2 linked regions of the Prochlorococcus marinus XMU1411 genome follow. Each later gene encodes a partner of the first gene's protein in a complex. Links are inferred from orthologs where the notes say so. Each region holds a gene or a part of one and is shown on either strand. Other genes may lie near its edges.

Region 1 (17,734 bases):
GTATCTTAATTAATTAAAAAATCTTTTATTCCAAAAAATAATCTTGGATAATTTTACTAGATAATGATGGTAGATCTATATGTGGAAGATGACCACAATTTTTCAATCCTACAAAATTTAATTTATCTATTTTTCTTATATTGTTAATCTCTTTTTTTCCAAGAATACGGTCATTTTCTCCACATATAGCTTTAATTGGGATATTTTGGATATATTTATGTGTTCCTGCAAACCCGCCACTTTTAGCAAATGATGCAAGCGAATTCCTCCATCCTTGACAACCTAAATGAATTGAAGCAATTTGCTCTTCCATTTCACCAACACATTCATCTGGGAAAGCAAATGCTTGCCTGCAAAGACTTTTTCTAACCTGCGGCAATCCAAGAAATGAGGCACCAATTTGGTTAAGAGGAAAAGGAATTCTCTTTGGTTCTCCGAACAACCCAGCGGGAGATAAAAGAATTATCTTATCAATAGAATTAGGTAATTCAGAGGCAAGTTTTAAAGCTGTTGAGCCTCCCATAGAGGCACCAATAATTTTTAAATTATTTGTTATTTTTAAGGTCTTAAGAAGTTCAATTAAATATGAAATTATTTTCGAGGGATTGTATTCATTTGTTGCGCACCTAGGACTAAAACCAAACCCTAACAAATCAGGAATAATAACTTGGAAATTTCTTTTTAATGATTGATATATTCTCCTAAACTCTAAAAAACTACTATCAAACCCATGTAGGAGAATTATAGGTTGACCTTTTCCTCCCATAACCACTGGAAATTTCAAAGAGTTCCAGTTCTCATTGAGTTTAATCCAATTAACATCATTTGCTAGATAAAGACCTAATGGATCCAATAGAGATAATTTGGCACTCTCAAAAAAATCAATATTTAAATTACTAAGTTGTTCGAAATGGGATTTAGTCAATAATAAAATTATATTTTGATTTTTTGTTTTTCAAAATTTGAAATCACTTCAACTATATCCTGTTTATCAATTTCAAAAGGCAAGAAGTGAATTTCAGATTTATCTCGACAAGTAAAGTCAGCAATTTTCTCTAAATTGTTATTTTCAAAAACATTTATTCCAAGTTGTGCAATAGTAGTCGGCAAATTTAATTCTTTCATAAGTATCAATAATTGTTTAATTGATTGATCAGCTAATTTATTATTATTTTTCATTTCTTCTAGTTTTAATTGCAATAATAATCCAACACCAACAATTTCACCATGTAAGAATTTCTTTGGGGTAATTATCTGAGTAATTGCATTATGAATAGCATGTGCTGCAGCTGTCCTACACTTTTCTCCCCCAATACCGCCTACTAATCCTGCTGTAAGTCCACAAGCTTCTATAGTATTTTGCCAAGAAAGATTATTTTCAAATTCACCTTTAAATGCTTTCTCACCATCAATTAGTAGTTGATCTCTTAAAACTCTTGATATCTGAATAGCTTGTTGAACAAGACCATCATCAATTGTTGAGCTTGTTATTGAGGATTCATACCACTTTGCTAAAGCATCAGCTATGCCGCTAGCAAGTGTTCTTGATGGAGCTGTTTTAATAAATTTATGATCATATACCAGGATTTTTGGACAAGATCTTAATGCAAAATCCTTTATAAATTGTCCATTTTTTGTATAAATATTTGATAGAGCGGTCCAACCTGCACATGTAGAGGCACTAAGAGGCACTGTAATACAGGGGATATCAAGAGAATTTGCTATATATTTGCCAGAATCTAGAACTTTGCCGCCTCCAGCTGCGATAACAGAATCATGATTATTGTTTAAAATGATATTTTTTACTCTTGTAATATCTTCATAACAACAATCAAATTGTAAATTAGCATAATTAACATTGAGGTTTTGATTTTTTAAATCAATAAAAATTTTATTTCTCAGGTTAATCGTATTATTACCTCTACCCAAAATTAATGGGCTTTTAGTTAATTTAGTAATTTGGGGTAAAGATTTTTCCCAAGCATTATTCCCTCTGTATATAGTTTCTGGAGAGATTAATTGCATGTTTACTTTGAATAACTAGAAGTTTGCACTTGCTAACTCTTGAGGAGATTCTTCAGAGGAAATATTAATTTTAACTTTTTTATTATCATCTATATCAACTAATGCTTTATCTCCATCTTTTATTCTTCCAGAGAGGACTTCTTCAGCCAAGCTGTCCTCTAACAAGCGCATAACGGCCCTTCTTAAAGGTCTTGCTCCATAAGAAGGATTATAGCCTTCTTCAACAAGTCTCTCTTTGAAAGCATCTGTTACTGCTAATTTAATTCCCTTATCTTGTAATCTTGCAAAAACTTCTTGTAACATAATTTCAGCTATTTCTTTAACCTCATTTTTAGATAATTGCCTGAATACTATTATTTCATCGAGTCTATTTAAAAATTCAGGTCTAAAGTATTGCTTTAGTTCTTCATTAACTAAAGATTTGATTCTATTGTATTGGCTATCTTCAACAGAATCGCCTGAAAACTCAAAGCCTAATCCACCGCCTCCTTTCTCTATAACTTTTGAACCAATATTAGAGGTCATTATTAATAAAGTATTTTTAAAGTCAACAGTTCTACCCTTGGAATCTGTTAATCTACCGTCCTCAAGAAGTTGCAATAATAAATTAAATACATCTGGATGAGCTTTTTCTACTTCATCAAATAAAACAACAGTATAAGGTCTTCTTCTAACAGCTTCAGTAAGTTGACCGCCTTCATTAAAACCAACATATCCTGGAGGCGAACCTATAAGTTTACTAACAGTATGTCTCTCCATAAATTCTGACATATCTAACCTGATCATTGCTTCTTCACTACCGAAGAAATATGAAGCTAAAGATTTAGTCAATTCAGTTTTACCTACACCAGTAGGACCTGAAAAGATAAAACTTGCGATAGGTCTATTAGGATTTTTCAAACCAACTCTTGCTCTTCTAATAGCTCTAGAAACGGCTTTTACAGCTTCATCTTGTCCAATTAATCTTTGGTGAAGAGTTTCTTCCATATTGAGGAGCTTAACCGATTCAGTTTCTGTTAATTTTTGAACTGGCACACCGGTCCAAGATGCAACAATATGTGCTACGTCCTCTTCACTCACCATAGGGCTTTGTAAGAGTTTTGAATTATTCTTTTCTGAGCTTTTATCAATAGTAGATTCATCCTCATTTGTGGATTCTTTTTTATTTTCAAGAACTTCTTTAATTTTTGCAGACAATTCCATCTCCTGTTCTCTTAATTGACCAGCTTGATCAAAGTTTTGGTCTCTTACAGATTCTTCTTTTTTCTTTTGAATTTGTCTTAGTTCCTTATCTATTTTTTTAGCTTCGGGTGGAAGTTTAGAGTTTATTAAGCGGACTCTACTTCCTGCTTCATCAATAAGGTCTATTGCTTTATCTGGCAAAAATCTATCAGATATATATCGATCTCCTAAGTGAGCCGCAGCTTCTAAAGCATCATCAGTAATTTTGAGGCGATGATGTTGCTCATAACGTTCTCGGAGACCTTTTAAAATTTCTATTGTGTCTTCAATAGATGGCTCACCAACCATTACTGGTTGGAATCTCCTCTCCAGAGCAGCATCTCTTTCAATATGTTTTCTATATTCATCAAGTGTAGTTGCTCCTATGCATTGAAGTTCACCTCGGGCTAAAGCTGGTTTAAGAATATTTGCTGCATCAATAGCACCTTCAGCTGCTCCAGCGCCAATTAAAGTATGTACTTCATCTATAACAAGTATTACATTACCTGCAGATTTAATTTCTTCCATTATCTTCTTTAACCTTTCTTCAAATTCTCCCCTATATTTTGTTCCGGCAACCAAAAGTCCAATATCTAACGTCAAAACTCTTTTATCTTCAAGTATGTCAGGAATGTCTCCAAGCTGTATCCTTTGAGCTAAACCTTCAGCAATAGCTGTTTTCCCAACACCAGGTTCACCTATAAGAACGGGATTATTTTTAGTTCTTCTACCTAATATTTGTACCACACGGTCTATTTCAGAATAACGGCCAACAACTGGATCTAGTTTTGATTCACTAGCTAACTTTGTTAGATTTGTTCCAAATTCATCGAGAGTAGCTGTTTTTAAATTTCCCTTGCTTGAATTAGCTCCGCTACCCACTTCAGCTGTTTCCCCAAGCATCCTTATTACCTGAGTTCTTACTTTAGTGAGATCAATACTTAAATTTTCTAAAACTCTTGCAGCTACGCCCTCACCTTCCCTTATCAAACCTAATAAAAGATGTTCAGTCCCTATATAATTATGACCTAATTGACGAGCTTCTTCTAATGACAATTCTAAAACTCTCTTAGCTCTAGGAGTAAAAGGTATTTCTACGGCCACAAATCCTGAACCTCGCCCAATTATCTTTTCAACTTCTATTCTCGAATCTTTTAAATTAACACCAAGTGATTTAAGAACCTTTGCAGCAACACCTGTACCTTCTCCAATTAAACCTAATAAAATTTGTTCAGTTCCAACAAAATTATGACCAAGCCTTCTCGCCTCCTCTTGAGCAAGCATGATGACTTTTATAGCCTTTTCTGTAAATCTTTCAAACATCAGGGGTTTAGATTTCTACTAATAACCTACCAGTAATATGTAAATTTTGTGTTCAGAATGAGCTTTTGTGAATACCTAAAAATAAATTTTATTGAATTAAATTTAACTTTTTTAGTGATATAGCAACAAATTATAGTAATTTCAAGCATTCTGGTTATCCGAACAATTAAATTTTTAATTCTTTACTTGTTAAATTTTTTTCTTTTAAGAGAGCATCTGAACCGTCTTTATAATAGTTTTTTCTTATTCCCACAGTAGAAAAATCAAAACGACTATAAAATTGCTTAGCTTTAACATTTTTATGAGAGACTTCTAAAAATAATTTATTTATACTTAACTTCTTACACTCTTTTATTAAATTTCTCATAAGGTAAGAGCCAAAACCTTTTTTCCTATATTCTTCATTTATTGCAAAAAAATTAATTTGAGCTTCATCAATAACCACATGAAAAACGCATATTCCTATTACTAAATTCGAAAGTAATAACCCAAAGACCCTTATACCCTCTTTACTAAGTTCGTTAGACCATTGCGTTTTGCTCCACAAAGAAATCGTATTTGAATCAAATTCATAACATAAATCAATATCTTTCTCATTCATGTGTTTAATGGATATCATTTTATAATGAAAATGTATTCAAAAAATTCGTAATTAACAGTCATTATAAAATATGACGAATTAGAATCATCCTTCTTAAATTAAAAATATCTCATGGAAGAAAAAAAATCCTTTTTAAAACAAAAGATAGACCTCAGTAGTCCTAATAAAAATATTGTACCCATTACTACAGCCATCGGAAATGATGGGAAGTTATCAGTTGGCGGATGTTCTATTGAAGAATTAGTTAAAAAATACGATTCTCCTCTTTATATTTTAGATGAAACCACTTTAAGGAACTCATGTAGAGCATATAAACAAGCATTAGAAAAATATTACCCAGGGAAATCACTCCCGATATATGCCTCCAAAGCAAATAGTTCTATTTTTATGAGTAACCTTGTTTCCTCAGAAGGTTTAGGACTTGATGCAGTTTCAGAAGGAGAACTATTAACGGCTCTAAAAGGTGGAGTTCCGAATGAGAAAATTGTTTTTCATGGAAACAATAAATCAGACAAAGAAATAGAGTTTGCTGTTAAAAATAATATTCAAGTAATTGTAGATAATGATTATGATTTAGAAAGATTAGAAGAACTTTCAAATGAATTTGATCGTGACATAGATATAATGATTCGCTTTACTCCTGGAATAGAATGCCATACACATGAATACATAAGGACAGGATCATTTGATAGCAAATTTGGTTTCGGTATTGAATATTTAAATATTTTATTTGCCAGAATCAATGAAACAAAACATCTAAAATTAAAAGGATTGCATGCTCATATTGGTTCCCAGATTTTTGAATTAGAACCTCATAATGATCTTGGAGGAATAATGATAAATGTTATTTTAGAAGCTAAAAAATTTGGTCATAATATTCAACAATTGAATGTAGGCGGGGGTTTAGGTATCAAATATACAGAAAATGACACCCCCCCTTCAATTGATGAATGGGTAAAAACAATTTCCAGGTCAGTAATGGAAGCTTGTAAAAAACACAATTTAGATTTGCCTATATTGATGTGTGAGCCAGGAAGATCGATTGTATCAACAGCAGGAATAACAATATACAAAATTGGGGCTTTTAAAGAAATACCTGGGATAAGAACTTATTTATCTGTCGATGGTGGTATGAGTGATAATCCAAGACCAATAACATACCAATCAAATTATTCTGCATGCTTAGTAAGTAATCCCTTTAATTTAGATTCCAAAAAAAAATATACTATTGCTGGCAAGCATTGCGAATCAGGAGATGTGTTGTTTAAGGAGATAGAACTAGCAGATTGCAAAACAGGAGATCTAATATGTGTGTTTGGTACGGGAGCATATAACAACTCAATGAGTTCCAACTATAATAGAATTCCTAGACCTGCTGCTCTTTTAGTTTGTGATGGTGAAGCAGAATTAATTCAAAAGAGAGAAAGTCCTTTTGATCTTTTAAAATATGATGTTTTGCCTGATCGCTTTATTAAACAAAATTAGGTACATTTAAATTAATTTTGTTTTTAATGTGAATTTTTGGGGGATTATAAATTTAAAACTTTTATTAGATGTTTTATTTGCTGTTGGTTTTGGACTTTTGTTATTCTCTAGAGTAAAAGAGCAAAGGACTTTATGGCTTTTAAGAGGATATTTGTTTTTAGTTTCCTCCGCATGGTTTATACAAAGATATGCCTTTCTTCCACTAACATCAAAATTAATTGATGCAGTGGTCCTCGCTTGCTCACTCTCCTTAGCAATCCTTTGGCAAGGAGAGCTAAGAAGATTAATGGAGTTATTAGGCACTGGCAGGCTAGCTGTATTACTAGGGAATCCACCTAAGGAATTTAGAGCAACTTCAACAACTATTACTCAGCTAGTTGATACTGCAGGTAAACTTTCTCAAAATAGAAGAGGTGCTTTAATAGTTGTCGATTTAGGGAGTGATTTAAGGCCTGAAGATTTTTTATATTCTGGCACAAATATTGAGGCAAAATTGTCAACTGACCTTTTAATAAATCTTTTTGCTACGGATACACCGTTGCACGATGGAGCAGTACTTGTGAAAGGGAACAAAATAATATCAGCTGGTGTAATACTCCCCTTATCAAGGCAAGGAATTAGTAGATACGGAACAAGACATTTGGCTGCATTAGGAATTACAGAGAGATTTGACAGATGTATTTGTATTGTTGTTTCTGAAGAGACAGGTACGTTATCCTTAGCGAACCAAGGAAAACTGGAAAGACCTATTACAAGCAGTCGTTTGCAAGAACTTCTCGTAAATTTAATTGGCAATCAAAACTCTATAGGAACAACTAAATCAACTTTAAGTAAAAATGCCTTATCCCAAAACACAAACTCAAGTGATAACATTATCAGTGATATCAATGAAAATGAGTCCAATAAATCAGAAATCTTTACTCACAAAAAGGATTAACTAATGAATTTAGAAAAAGTAATAGACGATAAAATTAGTCACTTATTGATGAAAATAGATAAACAAAAATTGCCCAAACATGTAGCAATAATTATGGACGGCAATGGGAGATGGGCCACTAGAAAAGGTTTGCCCCGATCATTTGGACATAAACAAGGCGTTAGTGTGTTAAAAAAAATTCTCAAAGCTGCAAAAAATTTAGGTTGTAAAGTAATTACTGTTTACGCTTTTTCAACTGAGAATTGGACAAGACCAACAAAAGAAGTTGATTTTCTTATAAATCTTTTTAGCGAAGTTTTAAAAAATGAAATTAAAGAGATACATGAAGAATCAACAAAAATAAAATTTATTGGAGATTTAACTCCTTTCCCAAAAAATTTAAAAGAAATAATCTCTAGTTCAGAATCACTTACTAAAAACAACAATAAATTTTTATTCAATGTATGTGTTAATTACGGAGGGAGACAAGAAATAGTAAAAGTTGCAAAAGAATTAGCATTAAAATCTTCTGCTGGGGAAATAAAACCAAGTGAAATTAATGAAGAATTATTTAATTCAGAGCTATTAACTGGAGGGATTAAGGATCCAGAATTACTAATAAGAACTAGTGGCGAAAAAAGGATAAGTAATTTTTTATTATGGCAATTAGCATATTCAGAAATTTATATATCTGACGTACTTTGGCCAGAGTTTAATGAGCAAGAATTTCTTAAAGCAATAATTGATTACCAATCAAGAAATAGACGTTTCGGCGGTATAGAATCATTACCAAATGAATCTTTTGAAGATTCTCAATATTCTTCCTAATAAAAATGCCTAATTCGAATAATCAGTTATTAAAAGAAATTAGGTTCGATTGGAATAAAGAGGAGATTTTAGAAAAACTTAATATGCCTCTTATTGATTTAATGTGGGAATCACAAGCCGTTCATAGAAAATTTAACAAATACAACATTCAATTAGCATCATTGTTCAGCGTAAAAACTGGTGGATGTGAAGAAAATTGTTCGTACTGCAGCCAATCAATTTATAGTGCTAGCGAAATCAAAAGTCATCCACAATTTCAAGTTGAAGAGGTTTTAGCAAGAGCTCAAATAGCAAAAAATGAGGGTGCAGATAGGTTTTGTATGGGTTGGGCGTGGAGAGAAATTAGAGATGGAAAATCTTTTAATGCAATGCTAGAGATGGTTAGCGGTGTAAGAGATTTAGGGATGGAAGCATGTGTTACTGCTGGGATGCTTACAGAAGAACAAGCTTCCAGACTGGCTGATGCAGGTTTGACCGCTTATAACCACAATCTTGATACAAGTCCTGAGTATTATAAAAATATTATTACGACTAGAACTTTTCAAGACAGACTAGATACTATCAAAAGAGTAAGGAATGCAGGAATAAATGTTTGTTGTGGAGGGATAATAGGATTGGGTGAAACTAATGGGGATAGAGCATCTCTTTTGGAAGTGCTTTCAAATATGAATCCACACCCTGAAAGTGTTCCTATAAATTCATTAGTAGCTATTGAAGGTACTGGTTTAGAAGATAATAAAGAAATTGATTCTATTGAAATGATAAGGATGATAGCCACAGCAAGAATTCTTATGCCTAAAAGTAAAATAAGATTAAGTGCAGGGCGAGAAAAGCTTTCAAAAGAAGCCCAAATTTTATGTTTTCAATGTGGGGCAAATTCAATTTTTTATGGAGATGAGTTACTCACAACTTCAAATCCATCTTTTCAATCTGACAGAAAACTTCTTAAAGAGGTTGGAGTATCATTTAACAAAGATTTTGATACTTGTGAAAAAACATTATCTTCTTTATGAAAGGCAAAAATTATAAAATAGTTTCTCTTTACTCTTTCTTCCCATTTCAAGAAAACTTAATTCTTGATTTAAAAAATAAATTATTAGAAATCGAAAATGAAAACGATCTTTCAGGTTTATTAATTTTTGCAAGTGAGGGCATTAATGGAACTATTTGTGCAGAGAAAAATGTAATTGATATTGTTATCAATTTACTTGACAAATATACAGATAATAGAAATTTGAATATTAAAATAAATTTTTCAAAAAAGAAAGTATTCAAAAAATTAAAAATAAAAATCAAGAAAGAAATAGTTACCATGGGTTGCCCTGAAATAAACCCTTCAGAAAATAATGGGACCTATATTGACTCAGCTGATTGGAATAAGTTAATCAAAAATCAAAATACAATAGTCATTGATACTAGAAATCATTATGAGGTTTCTTTAGGAACATTTCAGAATTCTATAAACCCAAATACAAGAAATTTTAGCGATTTCCCCAAGTGGGTAGATGATCATTTAGATACCCATTTAGAAAATAATGAGTCTACAAAAATAGCAATGTTTTGTACCGGAGGAATAAGATGTGAAAAAGCTACTAGTTTGCTAAAAAAGAAAGGTTATAAAAATATTTATCACCTACGAGGCGGGATCCTTCAATACCTCCATGACATACCAAAAGAAGAAAACTTATTTGATGGTGAATGTTATGTTTTTGATAAAAGAGTTGCTTTAAATCATGAATTAGAAAAAGGCTCATACTCGATTTGCCATGCATGTGGAATGCCAGTTTCAATTCAAGATCAAAAAAGAAAAGAATATAGAAAGGGTATCCAATGTCATTTCTGCATAGATCAATTTAGTGATAATGATAGGAAAAGGTTTGAAGAAAGACAAAAACAGATCGACAGATTAAAAGTGGAAAATCATAAAATCTATCAGAACTAATTTTCAAAATCATGAAAGTTGAAGAATTAGAAAAACTAGCAAGTAATATTGGATTATTAATTAAAATTCAAGTTAGAGAAACTCTCGGATTATGTTTCTTTAGAATCGTTATAGCAGAACAGAAAGATAACATAATAAAGATTTGGGCCGAAATGAAAGGTTGGACTTTTTTAAATAAACAAGGTATTCAACTTGATACATTAAGAATCCTTAGTAAAGCTCCTGCCTTTGTTTCAGAATTAATATGGGCAACAACTATGGCTTGGGCAATTGAAAAAAAATCAAGCAACAAAGCAAGACTTTTAGCTATATTTGATAGTGAAGGATATAGTAAAAAACTTGTAAGATATTTCAAGTTAATAGGTTTCAAAATCGTTAAAGAAGTTGGTTCAAGCCCAGTAGATCTTTTATTAAGATTGGTCTGGGGAGGTGCAGGTACACTTATGAACGGGGATTGTATTTCCATATTGAAAAAACTTGAAAAGAAACTCTCTTTAATTAAAGAAAGTTAACCCGCATGATAACTACTTCTAACTAAGGGGCCAGAAGATACTTTCTTGAATCCTAATTCCTTAGAGAAGCGATATAAGTATTCAAACTCTGATGGATCCCAATATTTCTTAACTGCCAAATGATTTAATGAGGGCCTTAAATATTGGCCGATTGTAATTTGATCACAATCTATTTTTTTGAGATCATAAATTGTATTTTTTATTTCATCCAATGATTCCCCAAGACCTAACATAATGCCTGATTTAGTTTGAATATGAGGAGCAATATCTTTTGACTTTTTTAGTAAACCAAGGGATTTTTTGTAATTCGCACCTCTCCTAACTTCTTTTTGAAGTCTTTCAACAGTTTCAAGATTATGATTAAAACATATTGGATCTTTTTCTAAAATCATCTTCAATCTCTCAGTCTGAAGGTTATTAGTTTCATCAAAATTTTTTCCTCCACCCCATAAATCAGGAGTTAAAACCTCTATTTTTATTGTTGAATCAATTTTTCTAATCTCATTAATTGTAGATATAAATAAATTTGCACCATGATCAGGGAGATCGTCTCTAGCTACAGATGTCAAAACAACATATTTCAAATTCAATACTTTCACTGCTTCAGCGACTTGAGTACATTCATCAATATTAATAGAACTAGGTCTACCTTTATTTACCTGACAAAAAGCACAGGAACGAGAACATATGGATCCACCCAGTAAGAAAGTGGCTGTTCCTGAGGCATAACATTCTGCTCTATTTGGACATCTTGCTTCTTCACAAATAGTATGAATATTTGATTTTTTGATGAGTGTTTGTATTCTTTCGAATTCTGAAGCTTTACTAATAGGAAATTTAATCCAAGAGGGAAGTCTTAGGATTTTTTCTTTCTTGATTAGATTATTTTCTCTCATTGTCTAATTTAGTTTTGTTCTTCCTTCTAAAGCCCTTGCAAGTGTAACTTCATCCACATATTCAAGTTCACTACCCATTGGAAGGCCATATGCAATCCTTGTAACTTTAGTAAAAGGGGCTAACAATTTTCCAATATAAAGACTTGTTGTATCTCCCTCAACACTGGGGGTCAACGCCAATATGATCTCATCTATTTCAGACTTACTAACTCTTTCTACCAAGCTTCTTATTTCTAAGAGTTCGGGGCCAACAGAATCCATTGGGGATATTAAACCACCAATAACGTGGTAAACACCTTTAAATTCTCTTGCGCGCTCCAAAGCAAGCAAATCTTTAGTTTCTGCAACTACACAGATTAGTTTTTGATTTCTTTCAATATTTTTACAAATTTCACATTCATCTTCTGAAGTCAAATTGAAACATTTTTTGCAACGACCAACATTACTATGTGCTTCTAACAAAGCCTTTGAAAAATCTCTTATTGTACTTTCAGGTTGTTTTAAAATAAACAGGGCTAATCGTTGTGCTGTTCTTGGACCAATCCCTGGGAATTTCTCAAAATGACCAATTAATTTTGAAAGCGGTTTGGTATAAGTAATCAAAATCAAACTATTTCTAGGGATAATTTAGACGCAAAATTCTGAATTGCCATAATTGTTTGCTTTTAATGTCTTATTATGTTTTTAGTTAGTAATTTCAAACAAAATGAAAAATATTAAATTTAACCCTTTCAAATATTTATTTTTGATTTTTTTGTGTTTAACACTTAGTGCTTGTAGTGGCGGACTAAATGCGGGATTAGAAGCTTATCAAAGTCCAGATGGAAGATATGCCTTTTTGTATCCAACAGGATGGACAAGAGTAAAAGTCGATGGAGGACCTGAAATTATTTATCATGATCTAATAAATAGTAATGAGACTTTAAGTTTAGTTATTTCTAATGTAAATAAAGAGATTCAATTAGAGCAATTAGGAAGCCCAAGTGAAGTAGGCCAAACATTAATTGATAAAGTCATTGCTCCAGAAGGTTCAGGTAGAGAGGTAAAACTTATAAATACCAATAAGAGAGAGGCATCTAATCATATCTTCTATGATTTAGAGTATGAATTAAATTTAAATGAAAAGGCCAGACACGAATTAGCTACTGTTGTAATTGATAGAGGAACACTTTACACTTTTGCCGTGGGAACTAATGAAGAGAGATGGAATAAAGTTGACGGTATGTTTAATAATGTAATTGAATCATTTAACTTTTTAATATAGTTTAGAAATTCTATACTAGATTCCTACTTGGACATTCCATAAATCAGCATATATTTTGTTCTGATTTAATAGTCTTTCATGTTTTCCGCTTTCAACTATTTTACCTTTATCAATAACAACAATATTATCCGCATTTTTTATAGTGCTTAGTCTATGAGCTATTACTATAGTTGTTCTTTCTTTAGTGATTTTAGATAATGATTTTTGAATTAAAGCCTCTGTTTCATTATCAACTGAGGCTGTAGCTTCATCTAATATTAATATTGGTGCATCCTTTAAAACAGCTCTCGCCAAGGCAATTCTTTGACGTTGTCCGCCTGAGAGCCTTTGACCCCTTTCCCCCACTATAGTTTTATAACCATCAGGTAATTGTTCAATAAATTTATGAGCTTCCGCAATCTTTGAAGCTTGAATGATATCTTTAAGACTTGGGTTGATTGAGCCATAAGCAATATTTTCTTGTACACTGCCATGAAATAAATAAGTTTCTTGACTTACTAAAGAAATACACTTTCTTAAATCCCTTAAATTTATTTCTTTAATAGAAATGCCATCCAAGGTTATTGAACCATTATTACTATCATAAATCCTAAGGAGTAATTTTATTATTGTACTTTTCCCAGAACCTGTTAAACCAACAATTCCTAATGTTGAGTTATTTTCAATTTTGAAATTTATGTTTTTTAAAGTTAAATCTCGTCCAGGATAATTAAAATTTACATTATTAAAAATAATTTCTCCTTTGATATCTTTAGGTTCAATTTTTATTTTTCCATCTTTTATTTTTATAGGCGTATCTATGAGATCAATTACTCTATCTATTGAAGCCATAGATCTCTGAAAATCATCTAAAACATGCCCCAAAGTAGTTAAAGGCCATAATAGTCTTTGTGTAATAAACACTAAAAAACTATAAGTTCCTACATCAAGTGTCTTATTCCAAGTTTGGAAACCTCCAAGTAATAGAATCGCTATAAAAGCAAATAAGATTGCAAATCTTATTAGAGGTATAAAAGCAGAAGATAATTTTATTGCAGCTTTGTTACTTCTTTGATAATCTAAACTTTCTTTATTTAATCTATTTAGTTCCCATTTTTCTTTAGTAAAACTTTTTATGGTTAGAATTCCACTTAAATTATTATTAAGTCTTGATGCCAATAGTCCAGCTTTATTTCTAACATCTCTATATTTTGGAGCGAGCTTCCTTTGAAATTTAATTGATCCTAAAAATATAATTGGAATAGGAAAGAAAGCAAATAAAGCGATTTTTGGAGCGACAAAAATCATAGTGCTCCCAATTATTAAAACAGTTATAAATAATTGAATAATCTGATTAGCCCCTTGGTCTAGAAATCTCTCGAGTTGATTTATATCATCATTCAAAATAGATAATAGCCTTCCAGTATTATCATTTTCAAAAAAATCCATATCTAATTCCTGGATATGCTCATAAGCTTTTATTCTTAATTTATGTTGCGATAGCTGAGCCAAATTTCTCCATAAAATCGAATATAAATATTCAAAAGAGGATTCACCAGACCAAACTATTCCTGAAGCAAATGCAAGAAAAATCAATTGTGCTGGAACTTCTTTTATTCCAAAACCTGCAATCCATGAATTCTGTTCCTTTACAACGATATCCACCGCAAGACCAATTATTACAGGGGGAGCTAAATCTAATATTTTATTAATTATGGAACTAAGAAAAGCAAAAAATAGTAACCTTCTTTCTTGAATCAGATTTAAATAAAGTCTAATTATTGGATTTTGATTGTTCTTAGGCCTCATAAAATAACAATTAAATTTTTCTATTATGATTTAAATTTTCTTTGGTTTCTAATTTACATTTTGTTTTTGCATCTTGATGACTTGCAGTTTGTGTAAATTCTTCGTAGTAACAATCACAAGTTTCATTCGCAATTTCTTCACTATATAACATTTCTGCTTTCATCATCTCCTCTTTGACACTCTGAAGACAAAATAATTTTATGATTGAATTTTGTTTCGTTTGAGCTAAATAAGAACTATTAAAAGAGTTGAATAGGATTATCAGATTCACAAAAATAAAGAATTTATATTTGCTAGCTTTCATTCTCTATTCCTAGTTTCTGACTTTAATTTTTTTTAATTTATTTTTAGTTTCTCTATGCAGATCTCTGGGTAAATCTACCAAACTATAATCATTAAAAATCTGTATCTTACCTATGGATCTACCATTTATATTAGTTGAATTACATATTGAGGATATAATATTTGCAACTCTAACCCCATCAAATTTACCAAAGTTAAATTTGTAGGTTTCAAAAGAATCATTTTGATAATTATTTCTTCTATTTGAGTTTCTCATACGATTATTAATATTTCTATTTGATCTATTTCGATCAGTATTATTTTGTTTATTAATCCAAGAATCATCTTCATTAACAAAAAATGATTTATTACCTATTACTAAATTAATCGCCGCCATTGCAATATTTGAGTCATCCATAGAGAATTTTTCTTTTAAATTATCTAGTACATCAATAATCAAAGCTTTATTTTCTTCATTTTCATCTTTAGCTAAAGAACTCTCATTAACATTATCTATAAGTTTCTCCATCCTTTTTTCATTTATTATTTTATTACTTGGTATATTAATTTCTTCAATCTTAGTTCTTGTTGAGTTTTCTAAGTTTCTTAGAAAATGTTTTTCTCTTTGATTAACAAATAAAATTGCTTCTCCTGATCTACCTGCCCTTCCAGTTCTTCCAATTCTATGAGTATATGTTTCCTTGTCAAAAGGAAAATCGTAATTAACAACAAGTTTTATCCTCTCAACATCTAATCCTCTAGCTGCGACATCAGTTGCAACAAGGATATTAATAAATCCTTTTTTTAATCTATCTACAGTATTTTCTCTTTGATTTTGAGGTATATCTCCATTAAGTACTGCCACAGTATGACCTGAATTCTCTAAAGCTTCAGCTATTGAAGTGGTAAGTAATTTTGTCCTCACGAAGATAATTACTCCCTCGTTATTAAGTTCTAATATTCTTTTTAAAGCATCTAACTTATGATGCCTTTGTACATATAGAAATTTTTGCGAAATTAATTGAGTTTCTTTTTTGACACTTTTGATTAATATTTCGGCGGGATCATTTAGATATTTTTTTGCTATATTTCTAATTTCACTAGGCATAGTTGCTGAAAACAATACCATCTGCTTATTTCCAGGAAGTTGATCTATTATCCATTCAATATCTTCAAGAAAACCCATATTTAACATTTCATCTGCCTCATCTAAAACAAGACAATTTATATCTTTAATTTTAAAAGTCCCTTGCCTTATATGATCCATTATTCGGCCTGGAGTCCCAACAACTACATCAACTTTTCTTTTTAATGCTGAAATTTGATTTCGATAGTCAGTACCTCCATATATTGCAACCGTCTTAAAATTACTAGATTCAGAACTATAACTTTTAAAAGATTCTGCCACTTGAGTTGCTAATTCTCTTGTAGGAGTCATAACTAAAACCTTGGCATTTAATTCATTATTATCTGTAAGTTTTTCTATTAATGGTAGTGCGAAAGCTGCAGTCTTTCCTGTTCCTGTTTGTGCTTGGCCTAGTAAATCTCTGCCTAACATTAGTTCCGGAATTGCAGCTTTTTGGATGGGAGTTGGATTTTTATATCCTTTCTTTCTTAACGAATTTAAGACCGATTGATTAAAACCAAAATCGAGAAATCCATTCTCATTATCTTTTCCTTTAGATACTTCCAATGGTTGCGATTCAATTTCTTTTTTGTTCTCTAAGTTCTTTAACTCAAGTAGGGAAGGATCTTCATTCTGAAATTTTTCATTCTCACTATTATGAGAGTTAATATCTTTTTTTAAAGCCATTTTAAATGCCTAATAATCTTCTGATTAGGCATTCAACAAATATCTAAATTGACTTTAATTGTTGATTAGCCTTACAGAGCCGAATAATTAATCTAACATCTTAGGGTTAAAATCTTACAAATTTCTCAAAAATAAAAATTAATTTAAATAATATATATCTAGAAATTTTTTCGCTCTTGTAACAGCTGTATAAAATAACCTTCTTTCAAAATTATCTCTGCAAAAGATATTTTCATTATCTTGTTTTTCTTTTAAAGCATATTGATTTCTTCTATACTTTTGGGACCACAAAATGCTTACTTTTTCAGATTCACTTCCTTGAGATTTATGTATAGTGATGGCTATTGCTGGAACAACATTTTCTAAATTAGATGGATCAATTAATGCGACAGTTTCTTCGTTATTATCATTAAATTTTCTAAAAAGATATTTTCTTTTATTTTTTAAACCTATGAGTACTCCAATATCCCCATTTGACAAACCAAGTTCATCATTATTTTTTGTACACATGATCGGAACACCCTCTTTAAGAGTTTTAAGGTCATAGGGTTTTTTTTGACCAAAAACAATTTCATTCAAATATTCAACACTCCATATTCCGGAATTTTTTTCGCATAAAATCAAGTGACTTTTTAAATCCAGAAATATCTTATCTACTAAATCTTTTTCATTAAGCAATAAATTATCAATACCCTCATCAAATATATATTTTTTTTTACTTAAATTTGAAGTTGAAAGATTTAATTGTTTTAGATGACTTGTAATCGAAAAAAATAAATTTTTTGGAATATCTTTTTCTCTACTTTTTGAAATAGTAATTTCTTTTGAATTATTATCT
Region 2 (13,338 bases), on another replicon or contig:
TTCTCTAAGGAGAGCAACAGTTATCTCTTCACCTGACTCATAAACTCTTGACAACCTTACTGCTCCTCTCCTTATTAAATAAACCCTCTCTGCAGGATCTCCTGGGAAGAATATTGTTTTAGATCTCTCAACCATTTCTGTGCTTGCACCTTCTAGACCTTTAATTACTTCCATTAAAGTTCTATTGATTGGGAAACGTTCTCCAACAGAAGTTATTTTACTTTGTCCGGATTGTTGCGAACTGAATCTGTTGAATCCTCGAGAAGAAGGTATCATAAGTAATCTGACTATTAAAAAATTTAAGAAGACACCTTAAAATATCTTGTATCAACAGTAACAATTTTCAATTCTTATTGGTTTCTCCATAAAATTTTTTAAAATAGTTTAAACTTTCTGAACTCTTTTTTAAGTAAAATTACACTATATGCAGCGTAAATAAATTCAAATTATACTGCATGTAGATAAAGAAATCTAAAATAATGGTAATTAGTTCATCTAATAGTTATTCAAGAAGCAACCCCGAGTTAGTAAAAATAAGTTCTTCTAACAAGATAAACTTAAAAAATTTTATTCAAAACGGGCAAATCCAAATCTATCAGTCTTCCTACAGAGGAAGTTATAGCTCTATCATTAGAGACTGCCTTAGAAATGCTGCTCTTGGCAGGAAAGTACTTTTAGTTCAATTCATGAAAGGAGGTGTTAAACAAGGTATTTCTAATGCAGTAAAGCTTTGTGGCAACTTAACTTGGGTAAGATCATCACATGCTTTTGATCAATATCATTCTGAAGAAATTGAAAATGATGAAAATTTAAAAAAAACTATTCATGAATCAACTTATGAATTATGGAATTTTTGCAAAAAACAATTACTTTCTGGTGAAAATGATCAAATAATACTTGATGAAATTTTTCTTGCAATTGAGATGAAAATTATCGATAAGGATGATTTGATTTCAACACTTAAAAACCGATTTATAGCAGGAGATGTAATTCTTACTGGTACAGATATTCCTAAAGAATTATCTTTAATGGCCAACCAAATTACTGAACTTCGCTCATAAAACAATGCTTAAAAATGATCTCTGGATAAATCAAAAAGCTTCTGAAGGAATGATAAACCCCTTCCAATCAGACTTGGTGCGACATCTTGAGCCTGACAATAAACAAAAGCCAGTTTTGAGTTACGGATGTTCCTCATATGGCTATGATTTAAGACTTTCATCGAAAGAATTCCTAATTTTTAGGCATATTCCAGGAACTGTAATGAATCCTAAAAAGTTTAATCCAAATAATTTAGAAAAAACTGTCCTGCACCATGATGATGATGGAGACTTTTTTATTCTTCCTGCTCACTCATATGGTTTAGGGGTAGCCTTAGAAAAGATGAAAGTACCCGAAAATATTACTGTAATTTGCATTGGGAAAAGTACTTATGCACGTTTAGGAATTATTGTTAATACAACTCCTGCAGAAGCAGGTTGGGAAGGCCACCTAACTTTAGAATTTAGTAATAGTTCAGGTGCTGATTGCAGAATTTATGCCAACGAGGGAATCTGTCAGCTTCTCTTTTTTGAGGGTGATCCTTGCTCTACAACATATGAAGATAGAAGGGGTAAATATCAAAATCAACCAGAAAAGGTAACTCTAGCAAAGATTTAAAATGAGTAAAGTTGAACTTATTTCCTTAACTCCGGATGCAGAAAAAACGATGGCTTATATTGCAAGAGTTAGCAATCCAAGCAATCAGAAAAATGAAGATTATTCAAAATTATTAAGTTATTGCATTAAAAATGAACATTGGAGTGTGTTCGAACAATCATTTATGACCTTACAAATAGAAACAAACAGGGGAATTGCTGCTCAAATTTTAAGACATAGATCATTTACTTTTCAGGAATTTTCGCAGAGATATGCAGATAGTTCTCAATTGGGGAACATTCCTCTACCAGATTTAAGAAGACAAGATTTTAAAAATAGGCAAAATTCTATTGCAGATCTACCTGATGAATTAAAAAAAAGATTCAATACAAAAATTTCTTCACATTTTAAAGCTGCTTCAGAATTATATGAAGATTTACTTGCCGAAGGAATAGCCAAAGAATGTGCAAGATTTGTTTTACCATTAGCAACCCCAACTAGAATTTATATGTCTGGATCATGCAGGTCATGGATTCACTATATTAATTTAAGGTCAGCTCACGGTACTCAAGAAGAACATAAGTCCATTGCCCAAGATTGCAAATCTATTTTCAAAAAAAGTTTTCCGATTGTATCAGAATCTCTAGATTGGTAAAAATCATCCATGACTAAGAGGGGTGACTTCATAATTTTTATTTTCTTTGATTTCAGAAAATTCAGCATTAAGAATTTTTTCTTGAGATCCCACTTCTTTTTCTAAATCTGCTATTGATTCTCTTATTATTACTTCTTGTTGATTACCAATAAAAGTAGATTTTAAATTACCTTTTGTATCGAAAAGGTTAATTTGAGGAATCCCATTGACATCAAATTTTCGAATATAATTTTCCCATTTTTGATTATCAACATTTAAAAAAACAAAGTTAATATCTTCTTCGTATGTCTCCTTCAAGGCTGATACTTTTGGAGCCATTTCTTTGCAAACTTCGCACCATTCAGCGTAAAATTCAAGGAATGTTGGCTTATTGTTTTTAAAAGCTATTTCGGGATCAACAGATAATTCTCCAAAACTCTTAAGAAGATAAGTTGATTGAAAAAAAAGATTTCTAAAAAAAATCAAAGAAATAATAAGAACAACAACTAAAAAAACAAGTATTGCTTTTAAGTTTTTATTTAAAAGTGGTTCTCTACTCTCAGTTTGCATTCTGAATAATTACTGTTTTTAATATATTAAATAAGATAAACAAATTGAGAGAAAAATATTCTTTTACCTTTTAATCAACTGATAAAATAAGATTTAAATAAAATGAAAAATATTTTTAGTTCCTGAAATCTAATTATGCAAACAATCTTCGGAACTGATGGAATAAGAGGAATATTTGATGAAGAAATAACATATTCTTTAGCATATAAAGTTGGTTTTGCTTTAGGTTCTAATTTAGACAATAATAATCCAATATTAATTGGAAGAGATACGAGAATTAGCGGAGATATTCTGCTTCATGCAATAACAAAAGGTATAAATGCAAGTGGCAAAGAATTTATAAATCTTGGAATCTGCCCCACCCCAGCTATCCCTTTTTTAATCCAACAAGAAAATTTTAGTAGTGGGATAATGATATCAGCAAGTCATAATCCTCCTGAATATAACGGCATAAAAATCTTTGATCATAATGGTCAAAAAATTACCAAGAATTTTGAAAATAAAATTCAAAAATTTATTGAAAAGTCAAATCAAAATACAACAGTTGCGACAAAAGATATCTCTCTAACAACAAATAAAGAGCTTATGGACATTTACATCAAAAGCTTAATCCAATCAATGGGCGAGGAAAATTTAAGCGGCATGAAAATTATATTAGACACATGCTATGGATCAGCAACAACTTGCGCAAAAAAAATTTTTCAGAGTCTGGGTGCTGATGTAAGAGTTATCAATAACTCTAAAAATGGATTAAAAATTAATATGAATTGTGGTTCTACTAACCTCGAACCATTAAAAAAAGCATTAAGAGAGAATCCTGCAGATATGGGATTTAGCTTTGATGGAGATGCTGATAGAGTAATTGGATTAGATTCTAAAGGCAATGTATTAGATGGAGATCATATGCTTTTTCTCTGGGGAAGAGAACTTATGGGACAAAAGACTCTAACAAATAATTTACTAATATCAACTCAAATGGCAAATTTAGGTTTTGAAAAGGCCTGGAACGAAATTGGTGGAATTTTATATCGAACTGATGTAGGAGATAAATACGTTTATGAAGCAATTAAGGAAAAAAGAGCTGTTTTGGGTGGAGAACAGTCTGGACATATTCTTTCAAAAATTAATAACTTTTCCGGAGATGGAATATTGACTGCACTTCAAATTTCTAAATACTGTAAAAAGAAAAATATTACATTAAATGATTGGCTGAATAGTAGTTTTGAACCTTTTTCACAGAAACTTACAAATATTAATTTAAATTTTAATATGAAAAAAATAAATCCAGAAACCAAAATTTTAATCTATCAAATTATAGAAAATTTTCATAAAACTTATTCTGATAATTGTAGGATTTACATTAGGCCTAGTGGCACAGAACCATTAATGCGAATTCTTGTTGAAGCCAAAAACAAGAAAAAAGTTGATTCTTTATCAAGAGAGATAACAAACAAACTCTTTTTAGAAATTAATAAAATAATTAACTAACAATTAATCAATCTTTTATATAAATCCTTTCAAAAATTTCAAGTTGGTTAACAATTACATACTTTTCACGATTAGTTTTAACTTTACTTGGATTAAAACTTTTAGAATAATCAAAATCTTTTTTATCTATTTTTTTAAAATAAAAATTACTTGATATAGTGCTATCCATGTAATCGAATAGATCCTTTACATCTGTTTTTATAAAAATTAGGGTCCCTTTTTGTAATGAATTTGAGAGAATATTAATAAATTCTGGCTGAATTACACGCCTTTTAAAATGTCTCTTTTTAAACCATGGATCAGGAAAATTAAAAGAAATGCTTTTTAGATTTTTAATAATAATTTTACTTTGGACATCATTCAAAATATTATTAGCATTACCAAATAAAAAATATAGATTTTTGATTTCTTTTTCAATCACTTTTAATTTAGCATTTTTGACTAATCTCTCACGAATTTCAATTCCTAAATAATTCCAACTGGTATTATCTAGAGCTAAATCGAAAAGAAACTCCCCGGCAGCAGAACCTATATCCAAATGAAGATTCAATTTAGAATTTCCAAACATGTCGCTCAAAGAAGGTATTCTCTCAATTTCATTGAAATTTCTACTAAGTGGATTTACATGCTGTCTCATACAATAATTGGTTTATTTCTCAGCAATAATACAAAGATGCATAATATTCATAACTATGACAATAGTAAGATTAAAAGTAACCGTTTGATGTTTAATTATTATGTATGTAAAAAGAAAAAGTTTTGAACGTTTTTAATCAAGTTTCTATTTGGCTATCATTTCAACTTACAATAATTTTCTTTATTGGTATTCCTGTTGCATTATTCTTTTGGTCCATTAAAAAAAGAAATAAAGCTGTTAATAAACTTCTAACAATTTATTGGAAAATATCACTTTTATTTTTCATAAGCCTTTTACTTTTAATAGGTAAATATAATTATGCTTTGACCATAACAAATATTTCAACAATATTAATGACGACTTCAGTTTGGTTTTGGACTGATATTAATGATGAATTTAAAGAATATGATTTTTCTTACCCCATTATCACAACAACAAAAATATGGAGATGGGCACTAACTTTTATATCTCTAAATTTCTTTATTCAAAGTTTACAAAACTTGAGCTGCTTTTCTTTTATTAATTCTGCTGCATGCGAAATTTGGCTTCACCCTTCTTCAAATTTCTACATTATTATCAAAAATTTATTTAATTTTTTCTTCGGAGCTAATTTTACTCAGCCGGTAGCAAAATATTTAGGATTATTTTCATTACTAATCTACTCTTTAGGATTAATTCAATGGTCAATCCTAAAATTACCTAAAAATGGAAGAAACTCTTACTTCTCCGAAAATGGCAGAAATTGATTTAATAAATAGTCTTGAAAAAATTAGTTCCGAAATACCTGATAGGATACTCAAACTAGAGGGTTTCATTCAAAAAGAAAATCAAAAAGAACAATTAGAAATAATTATTTTCAGAGGTTTCAGTAGCTCAACAACTCATCCAATTGAAATAGATTCAGAAAAAAAAGTAATAGCACTTAATTATATAATTAAGAATTTTAAACTTTATAAAGCACCTTTAACAGAGACCGGAGAAAATTTTATAAGAGAAAATGAAAACTCAGTTTTCTTTTTGAATCAAAAAAACTGGATTTAAATAAATTCAAAATTAATAATATTTGAACATCTTTTGCATAATTTTGTATTTTGTATTCCAATAAAAGTTTCTTTTTGATAATGCCAACATCTATCACATTTTTGACCTTGAGCTTTTAATATTTGTATTTTTCCAAGTGCATTGTCATCAATAATTAGAGAATTTTCCGCTAAATCAGATACCACTTGGAAGTTTGATACTATAAGCCAATCCCTAAATAAATCTACATCTTGATTGCCAAATTCTTTTAGCCAAGTAAGTGAATCTTTTAAAACTTTATCTTCAGGTAAATAATTAACTTCAGTTTCCAAAGCTGCTCCAATTATTTGTTTGTTTCTACATCCTTCTATAGCCTTATTAATTTCAACTCTCAAATTTCTTAAATTTGTAATGTGTTCATTAAGTATTTGATTTTTCCATGACTGCGAAAATATTGGCCATCCTCTTTGAAAGACTGATTTTTCTTTAGTTGAATATGGTATATTTTGCCAAATATCTTCAGCCATATGACAAAGCACTGGAGAAATAAGTACAGCTAAATTTTCAACAACTTTTGACATGACGAACTGACATGATCTTCTCCTAAATTGTGATTTAGAACTTACATACAACCTATCCTTCGCAATATCCAAATAAAAATTTGATAGATCTACAACGCAAAAACTTTGCAAGATTTGGAAAAATTTTGAAAATTCATAATTTTCATAAGCATTTGATATTTCATCTGTAACCTCAACTAGTCTGCCTAACATCCATTGATCTAAGAGAGGCAATTGATCAATTTCAAAATTATCAACATTAGGATCATAATCATGAATATTACCAAGAAGATATCTTGCAGTATTACGAACTTTTCTGTAAACGTCTGAAAGTTGCTTGAGTATATTTGAACCAATTGGAACATCAACTGAATAATCTACAGAGCTTACCCATAGCCTTAAAACATCAGCACCATAAGCAGGGTCAGTTTTTTTATTATTACCTCCATTAATAATTATATTTGGGTCAACAACATTTCCTAAAGATTTACTCATTTTTCTTCCATTTTCATCAAGTGCAAAACCATGAGTTAAAACTTTCTTATAGGGAGGTTTATTATTGACTGCAACAGATGTAAGCAAAGAAGACTGAAACCATCCTCGATGTTGATCTGAGCCCTCTAAATAAAGATCTGCTGGATACTTTAATTCACTTCTCAGTTCACATACTGCGGCCCAGCTAGATCCTGAATCGAACCAAACATCCATTGTATCTGTCCCTTTTTTCCATTGATCCGATTCTTTTGCATAACTTTCAGGCAAAAGATTCTTAACATCCCAATCCCACCAAATATCTGCTCCATGTTCACTAAAAAGTTCTTGAATATGATTAATTATCTCGTTGTTAAGTAGGATATCATTACCATTTTTTTTATAAAAAACTGGAATAGGTACACCCCATGACCTCTGTCTAGAAATACACCAATCTCCTCTCCCAACAACCATAGAATAAATTCTTTTCTTTCCAGTCTCTGGCATCCATTCAACATCTTCGATTGCCTTTAATGCAGATGATCTAAAGCCATTTACAGAGGCAAACCATTGTTCTGTTGCCCTAAAAATAGTTGGTTTTTTGGTTCTCCAATCATACGGATATCTATGTTTATAATTTTCTTGTAATAGAAGCAAATTATTTCCTTTTAAATATTCAATAATTAAATTATTGGCATCTTTCAGGACATTGGATCCTTGAAATTGTCCAGAAGATTCATTTAAGTTCCCTTTTTCATCAACAACACATGTAATAGGTAAATCATATTTTTGCCCCACATTAAAGTCATCTATCCCATGACCAGGTGCAGTATGAACAATTCCAGTACCTGATTCTGTCGTAATGTAATCCCCCCCAATCAAGATTCTGCAATTTTTATCCTTAGTAGGATGTTGATATTCAATATTTTCCAATTCAGAACCTCTAACCTCTAAAAGCACCTTGAAATCTTTATTAAATTTCTTACTTATTTCAGAAGATAAATCCTTTGCAAAAAGGTAAATTCGTTTCTCTTCATCGATAGCAAAAACGTACTTTATTTTTGGATTTACTGCAACTGCTTCATTTGCAGGTATGGTCCAAGGAGTAGTGGTCCAAATAGTTATGAAAGAATTATTTTGAAAAAAATCTTTTTTGATATTAAGATTTTCTGGGTTGAAATTTAATAGAATTTGATCAGATATATTAGTAATTTTTAATGAAACATAAATACTTTTTGAATAATGTTCATCCGGATATTCTAATTCTGCTTCTGCAAGTGCAGTCCTCGAACTTGGACTCCAATGCACAGGTTTAAGACCTCGATATATATATCCATTTAAAAACATTTTCCCAAATACTCCAATCTGAGCAGATTCATAACTTTTCTTAAGAGTTAAGTAAGGGTTATCCCAATTTCCCCATATGCCCCACCTTTTGAAACCCTCCTTTTGATTATTAATTTGAATATGGGCATAATCTGTTGCTTTTTTTCTTAAATTTAGAGTATCAAGATTCTTTCTTTCATCAGATTTTAAATTCTGAAGAACTTTTAATTCAATAGGTAATCCATGACAGTCCCAACCAGGTACGAAATGAACCCTAAATCCTCTTAAGGTTTTGTACTTATTAATTATGTCTTTTAAAACTTTATTAAGGGCATGACCCATATGAAGAGCTCCATTTGCATAAGGAGGGCCATCATGTAATGTAAATATTTCGCCTGAATTGTTTGAACCTAATTGGAAATCAATATCATTATTAGCCCAAAAATTCTGTATCTCAGGTTCTCTTACAACTGAATTTGCGCGCATTGAGAAATCAGTTTTTAATAAATTTAAAGTTTCTTTATAAGAAAAGTCTGATTTTTGTTCTTTGCTATTTTGAGATTTCATTCGACGATATAAGAAATATTGGTGATCAAAAGAATTATTTAAATAAATCTAATTCATTATATTCTTTATTAATTGACCTGTAGTTTTTTTGGGATGTTTCAAATAACCAATTTTTTTATTTCAGAGTTTTATATTATCATTTTTATCATTTCTTACCCACTTTTTTTGGGTTGTATTTTTATTATTGCTACCAAAATTAAGAAAATTTGAAGGTTTAGTGAAATCAGAAAATACCAGATTTATGGATTCTAATATTTTCAAAAAGTTATTTTTAAACTCCAAAAAGGTAATTAATTTTTTCTTTTCGTTATCTGTCAATTGGTACCATCTAGATAAAAAAAGCTCTACTAGATAAAAAACAACTAGTACTGTTAAAAAAAGGAAAATTACAAAAAATGATTCACCTAGTGTTTTATGTTTAATTATTAATATCAAACCTATTATTAAATTTAAAAAAGCTTTTATTAAGTCTTTTGGTTTGCCGAGCTCAAGATAAATTATCGGTACAGTTAGAAAAATGGTCCCAACCAAAATATAAAAAGTTCCCAAATAAAATATCAAACTATTCATTAAATTCAATGCTTAATTAAATTATAAGACTTGATATCAAGAAACAAACTATGTATCAGAATTTCCTTAAGTGCGGTCGGGGAGACTTGAACTCCCACACCCGAAGATACGAGTACCTAAAACTCGCGCGTCTACCAATTCCGCCACGACCGCTCAAATAAAATAATAATTGAAAGAGGTTTATTTTAAAAATTTTTTTTCTTAAGATGATTAATTTGACACATTAAAATTGAATTAAAAATCTCCTAAAAGAAATTTTTTTGTTTAAGCGTGCAATCATCTTAAAATATTAGTTATATTATTTAAAGAATAAAAGAAACGATTTCAAACTTAACCAGTAAAAATACAACGAAAAATACTAATTCTTCAAAAACATTTAATTGGCAAAAAGAGATTAAAAATTACCTAAATCCGCCAAGTTTTTGGAATCCAACATTAGGTTTATTTTTTGGCGGTTATTTTCTTGCGTTTCTTAGCATATGGCAATGGTATAGAGGGGTTTGGCCTTTACCTTTACTTGTAGCCACTGCTTTTTTAGCTTTACATATTGAAGGTACTGTTATTCATGATGCCTGTCATAAAGCTGCTCATCCAGTTCCTTGGATAAATCAAGCAATGGGCCATGGCTCAGCTATTTTATTAGGTTTTAGCTTCCCAGTTTTTACGAGAGTTCATTTACAACATCATATTCACGTAAATCACCCCAAAAATGATCCAGATCATATTGTTAGTACTTTTGGTCCAATTTGGCTAATTGCTCCAAGATTTTTTTATCATGAGGTGTTTTTCTTTCAAAGAAAACTCTGGCGAAGATATGAATTACTACAATGGGGAATTGAAAGATCCATATTCCTGACAATTATCTTGGCAGGTTTGAAATTTGACTTTATGAATTTAATTTATAATTTATGGTTCGGTCCAGCATTAATGGTAGGAGTCACTTTAGGAATATTTTTTGATTATTTACCCCATAGACCATTTCGATCAAGAAATAAATGGATAAATTCTCGAGTTTATCCAAGCAAATTTATGAATTTATTAATAATGGGACAAAATTACCATCTCATTCATCATCTATGGCCTTCGATTCCTTGGTTTGAATACAAAATAGCTTATGAAAAAACTAAGCCTTTATTGGATATAAAAGGCTCCCCTCAAAGGGTTGGGATATTTGAAAGTAAAGAAGACATTTTTAACTTTATTTATGATTTATTAATAGGTGTAAGGAGTCATAGCAAAAAGAGGGGGAAAATAAGAAAAATCATAAATTTATATCCAGGCTTTAAGATAAAAAAATTTTTATTAAAGCTTGTCAACAAAACATTTATTGGAAGCAACTAACTTACTCATTCATTAATAATTTTTGGTACTTTAAAATATTTATCTTCTCTCGATGGACCCAATTCTAAAAGTTCTTCATTGCAATCAGAATTTTTCTTTTCGTCTTTTCTAAATACATTTACAACCTCTATAGCTCTGGTTGTACAGGGAGCATCATCTGTATCAATTTTTTCAAGTTGTCTTATATAATCCAATATCTTTTCTAATTGTTGTGCATGATTATTAATTTCATTCTCGTTAAGTTCTAATCTCGCTAAATGAGCAACTTTTTTTACTTCCTCTTTAGTTATTTTTGTCATACATTTAATATCTTTCTTATTAAATAATAGTTTATTAAGAACAACTTATTTAGATATCCTTTGAATTTCAAATAATTTTAAAAAATAATCACATCTTTTTGAAAATCAATATCAATTAATAGCCTTAATTATTTTTCTCAGCTAAATATGTTATTAGATAGATATTGAAAAATAGAAGAAGAATTCTTTCCAAAAAATTTTTTTTATCGGCACTCTAAACTTGTTGCTCCTGATTTAATAGGCTGTTACCTCATAAAAAAAAATAATGAGATAGATCAAGTTAAAGGAGTCATTGTTGAAACTGAAGCGTATTCACAGGAAGAAGAGGCCTGTCATGGCTACCGCAAAATGACTGAATCAAACAAATCATTATTTGGCAAACCTGGCACATTTTATATTTACAAATCTTATGGCATTCATCATTGTTTAAACATAGTTACTGATAAAGAAAATTTTGCGAGTGGTGTTTTGATAAGATCAGTTTTTATCTCTAATGAGAATGAAAGATTAGCTTCTGGACCAGGCCTAGTAACAAAAACATTCAGTATAGATATTTCATTTAACTCACTTGAAGTTCTTAATAACAAATCTTTATGGATTTCTCCACGAGACTACACTCTAGAAGAAAAAGATCTTATTCAAACTACGAGAATTGGCATATCAAAGGCAAAAAATATAAAATGGCGTTGGTATCTCAAAAATAGTAGGAGTGTAAGTAAAAGATTAAAAGGTGACAGAACACCTAAATTTCAATAATCATTTATCTTTTTAAGCGTAATGCAAATTTGGCCTCATAAACATATCCACACACTCGCTAATTTTTCAATTAAAGATTATGAGTCAGTATTTGAATTAGCTAATAGATTTGATGCACTAAAGAATGCAGGAACAAAAAAGATACCGGCCTTACAAGGGACTTTGGTAACGTCTTTATTTTTTGAAGCTAGTACAAGAACAAAAAATAGTTTTGAGCTTGCAGCAAAAAGACTTTCTGCTGATGTCCAAACATTTGCGCCATCCTCCAGCTCTCTAACAAAAGGCGAAACAATAATTGATACGGCCATAACTTATTCTGCTATGGGGGCAGATACATTAGTTATAAGACATTCATCAAGTTATATAACCTTTGAGATCGCAAAAAAACTTGATGCAATAAATGCCAAGACTTCGGTTCTTAATGCAGGAGATGGATTACATAGTCACCCCAGCCAAGGATTGCTTGACATCTATACATTGATAAAATTCTTTTCCCAAAAAACACTGAATCCAGAGGTTTTAAATTCCAAAAAAATTTTAATAATTGGCGACGTTAACCATTCAAGGGTTGCCAGGTCAAATCTTTGGGCTTTGAGTGCATTCGGCGCAGATATAATCTTATGTGGTCCTAAGACATTAATACCTGATGAATTTATCAATTTTTTAAAAACCCCTGCGCCAAATCAAACAGAAGATCCAGTTAAATCAAGAGGTTCCATAACAATTTCTAGATCATTGGAAGAATCAATAAAAATTGCAGATGCGATTATTGTTTTAAGACTCCAGAAAGAGAGAATGATGGAAAATTTACTAAGTAGCATTGATTCATATAGTTTGGATTATGGCTTAACCGCAGAAAAATTATCTTTAAATAAAAAAGAAATTCCAATTCTACATCCCGGTCCAATTAACAGAGATATTGAAATTAGTAGCAAAGTGGTAGATCAATATCCTAATTGCTTAATTAATAATCAAGTTGCAAATGGTATCCCTATAAGAATGGCTTTGCTTTATCTATTACAGAAAAATAACAAGTAAATTTATAGCAACTTAAGACTTTCTGTAAAGAAACCATAAAATAATCCTAATCTTAAAGAATCCAATAAAAGTACTAAAAATTTCTTTTTCCTTTCAAATCTAAAATTTCTTCTCAAAACTATTAAAAACTCAATAAAAACTACTGATAAAAAAGCGGCTACAGGATCCATGAGTTCCACAACTGCACTTACCATACCAAGAGAACTTCCAAAAAAGTATCCGATTAAAAGTGTAATCAATGATATTGAATATCTTCGCCATGGATTATTAGCCCAAATACTAATTGTCTGAATATTTTCCACAATTTTTAGCTGAAATTTTGTCTTTTGAGGTTTAACAACCATTTTGCATTAAACTAGGCCGCTTCTGAGTTTGATTGAATTTTAGTATTTCCTTCTATTAATTCAAGTAATGCTTCCAACT

Evidence for each region.
Region 2: the proteins of cdaA (region 1) and HA145_RS01305 are in contact, whole or in part, in a crystal structure (PDB 7OJS), measured with the Bacillus subtilis proteins. The link is inferred for Prochlorococcus marinus XMU1411 from one-to-one orthologs.

What each region holds. Positions count from the first base shown.
Region 1 is NZ_JAAORI010000003.1:710,928-728,661, forward strand. What follows is about bases 5,760-8,637. They hold cdaA (diadenylate cyclase CdaA), read left to right. Parts: upstream 5,760-6,683; coding sequence 6,684-7,592; downstream 7,593-8,637. Other genes in these bases: lysA (diaminopimelate decarboxylase), read left to right, coding at 5,760-6,655; HA145_RS05850 (isoprenyl transferase), read left to right, coding at 7,596-8,399; bioB (biotin synthase BioB), read left to right, coding at 8,405-8,637. In the rest of the region: HA145_RS05815 (phosphatidate cytidylyltransferase), read left to right, coding at 1-13; HA145_RS05820 (alpha/beta fold hydrolase), read right to left, coding at 26-925; HA145_RS05825 (iron-containing alcohol dehydrogenase), read right to left, coding at 934-2,025; HA145_RS05830 (ATP-dependent Clp protease ATP-binding subunit), read right to left, coding at 2,041-4,569; rimI (ribosomal protein S18-alanine N-acetyltransferase), read right to left, coding at 4,736-5,188; more of lysA, read left to right, coding at 5,282-5,759; more of bioB, read left to right, coding at 8,638-9,412; HA145_RS05860 (rhodanese-related sulfurtransferase), read left to right, coding at 9,409-10,341; HA145_RS05865 (hypothetical protein), read left to right, coding at 10,353-10,853; lipA (lipoyl synthase), read right to left, coding at 10,850-11,749; recombination mediator RecR, read right to left, coding at 11,753-12,352; photosystem II reaction center PsbP, read left to right, coding at 12,456-13,013; HA145_RS05885 (ABC transporter ATP-binding protein), read right to left, coding at 13,029-14,801; HA145_RS09565 (hypothetical protein), read right to left, coding at 14,812-14,967; HA145_RS05895 (DEAD/DEAH box helicase), read right to left, coding at 15,115-16,896; HA145_RS05900 (AAA family ATPase), read right to left, coding at 17,035-17,734. UniProt on the Bacillus subtilis protein: One of 3 paralogous diadenylate cyclases (DAC) in this bacteria, catalyzing the condensation of 2 ATP molecules into cyclic di-AMP (c-di-AMP). Upon expression in E.coli leads to c-di-AMP synthesis.
Region 2 is NZ_JAAORI010000002.1:156,489-169,826, reverse strand. What follows is about bases 2,233-5,153. They hold HA145_RS01305 (phosphoglucosamine mutase), read left to right. Parts: upstream 2,233-2,977; coding sequence 2,978-4,330; downstream 4,331-5,153. Other genes in these bases: HA145_RS01295 (DUF3177 family protein), read left to right, coding at 5,090-5,153; trmB (tRNA (guanosine(46)-N7)-methyltransferase TrmB), read right to left, coding at 4,338-4,967; HA145_RS01310 (thioredoxin domain-containing protein), read right to left, coding at 2,297-2,842; thyX (FAD-dependent thymidylate synthase), read left to right, coding at 2,233-2,293. In the rest of the region: global nitrogen regulator NtcA, read right to left, coding at 1-276; HA145_RS01325 (cob(I)yrinic acid a,c-diamide adenosyltransferase), read left to right, coding at 480-1,061; dcd (dCTP deaminase), read left to right, coding at 1,066-1,659; more of thyX, read left to right, coding at 1,661-2,232; more of HA145_RS01295, read left to right, coding at 5,154-5,713; HA145_RS01290 (hypothetical protein), read left to right, coding at 5,673-6,008; ileS (isoleucine--tRNA ligase), read right to left, coding at 6,005-8,911; HA145_RS01280 (hypothetical protein), read right to left, coding at 9,032-9,481; HA145_RS01270 (fatty acid desaturase), read left to right, coding at 9,875-10,822; Asp-tRNA(Asn)/Glu-tRNA(Gln) amidotransferase subunit GatC, read right to left, coding at 10,828-11,121; HA145_RS01260 (DNA-3-methyladenine glycosylase), read left to right, coding at 11,293-11,877; HA145_RS01255 (aspartate carbamoyltransferase catalytic subunit), read left to right, coding at 11,899-12,915; HA145_RS01250 (DUF565 domain-containing protein), read right to left, coding at 12,918-13,259; HA145_RS01245 (hypothetical protein), read right to left, coding at 13,271-13,338. UniProt on the Bacillus subtilis protein: Catalyzes the conversion of glucosamine-6-phosphate to glucosamine-1-phosphate. Glucosamine-1-phosphate is used for cell wall biosynthesis.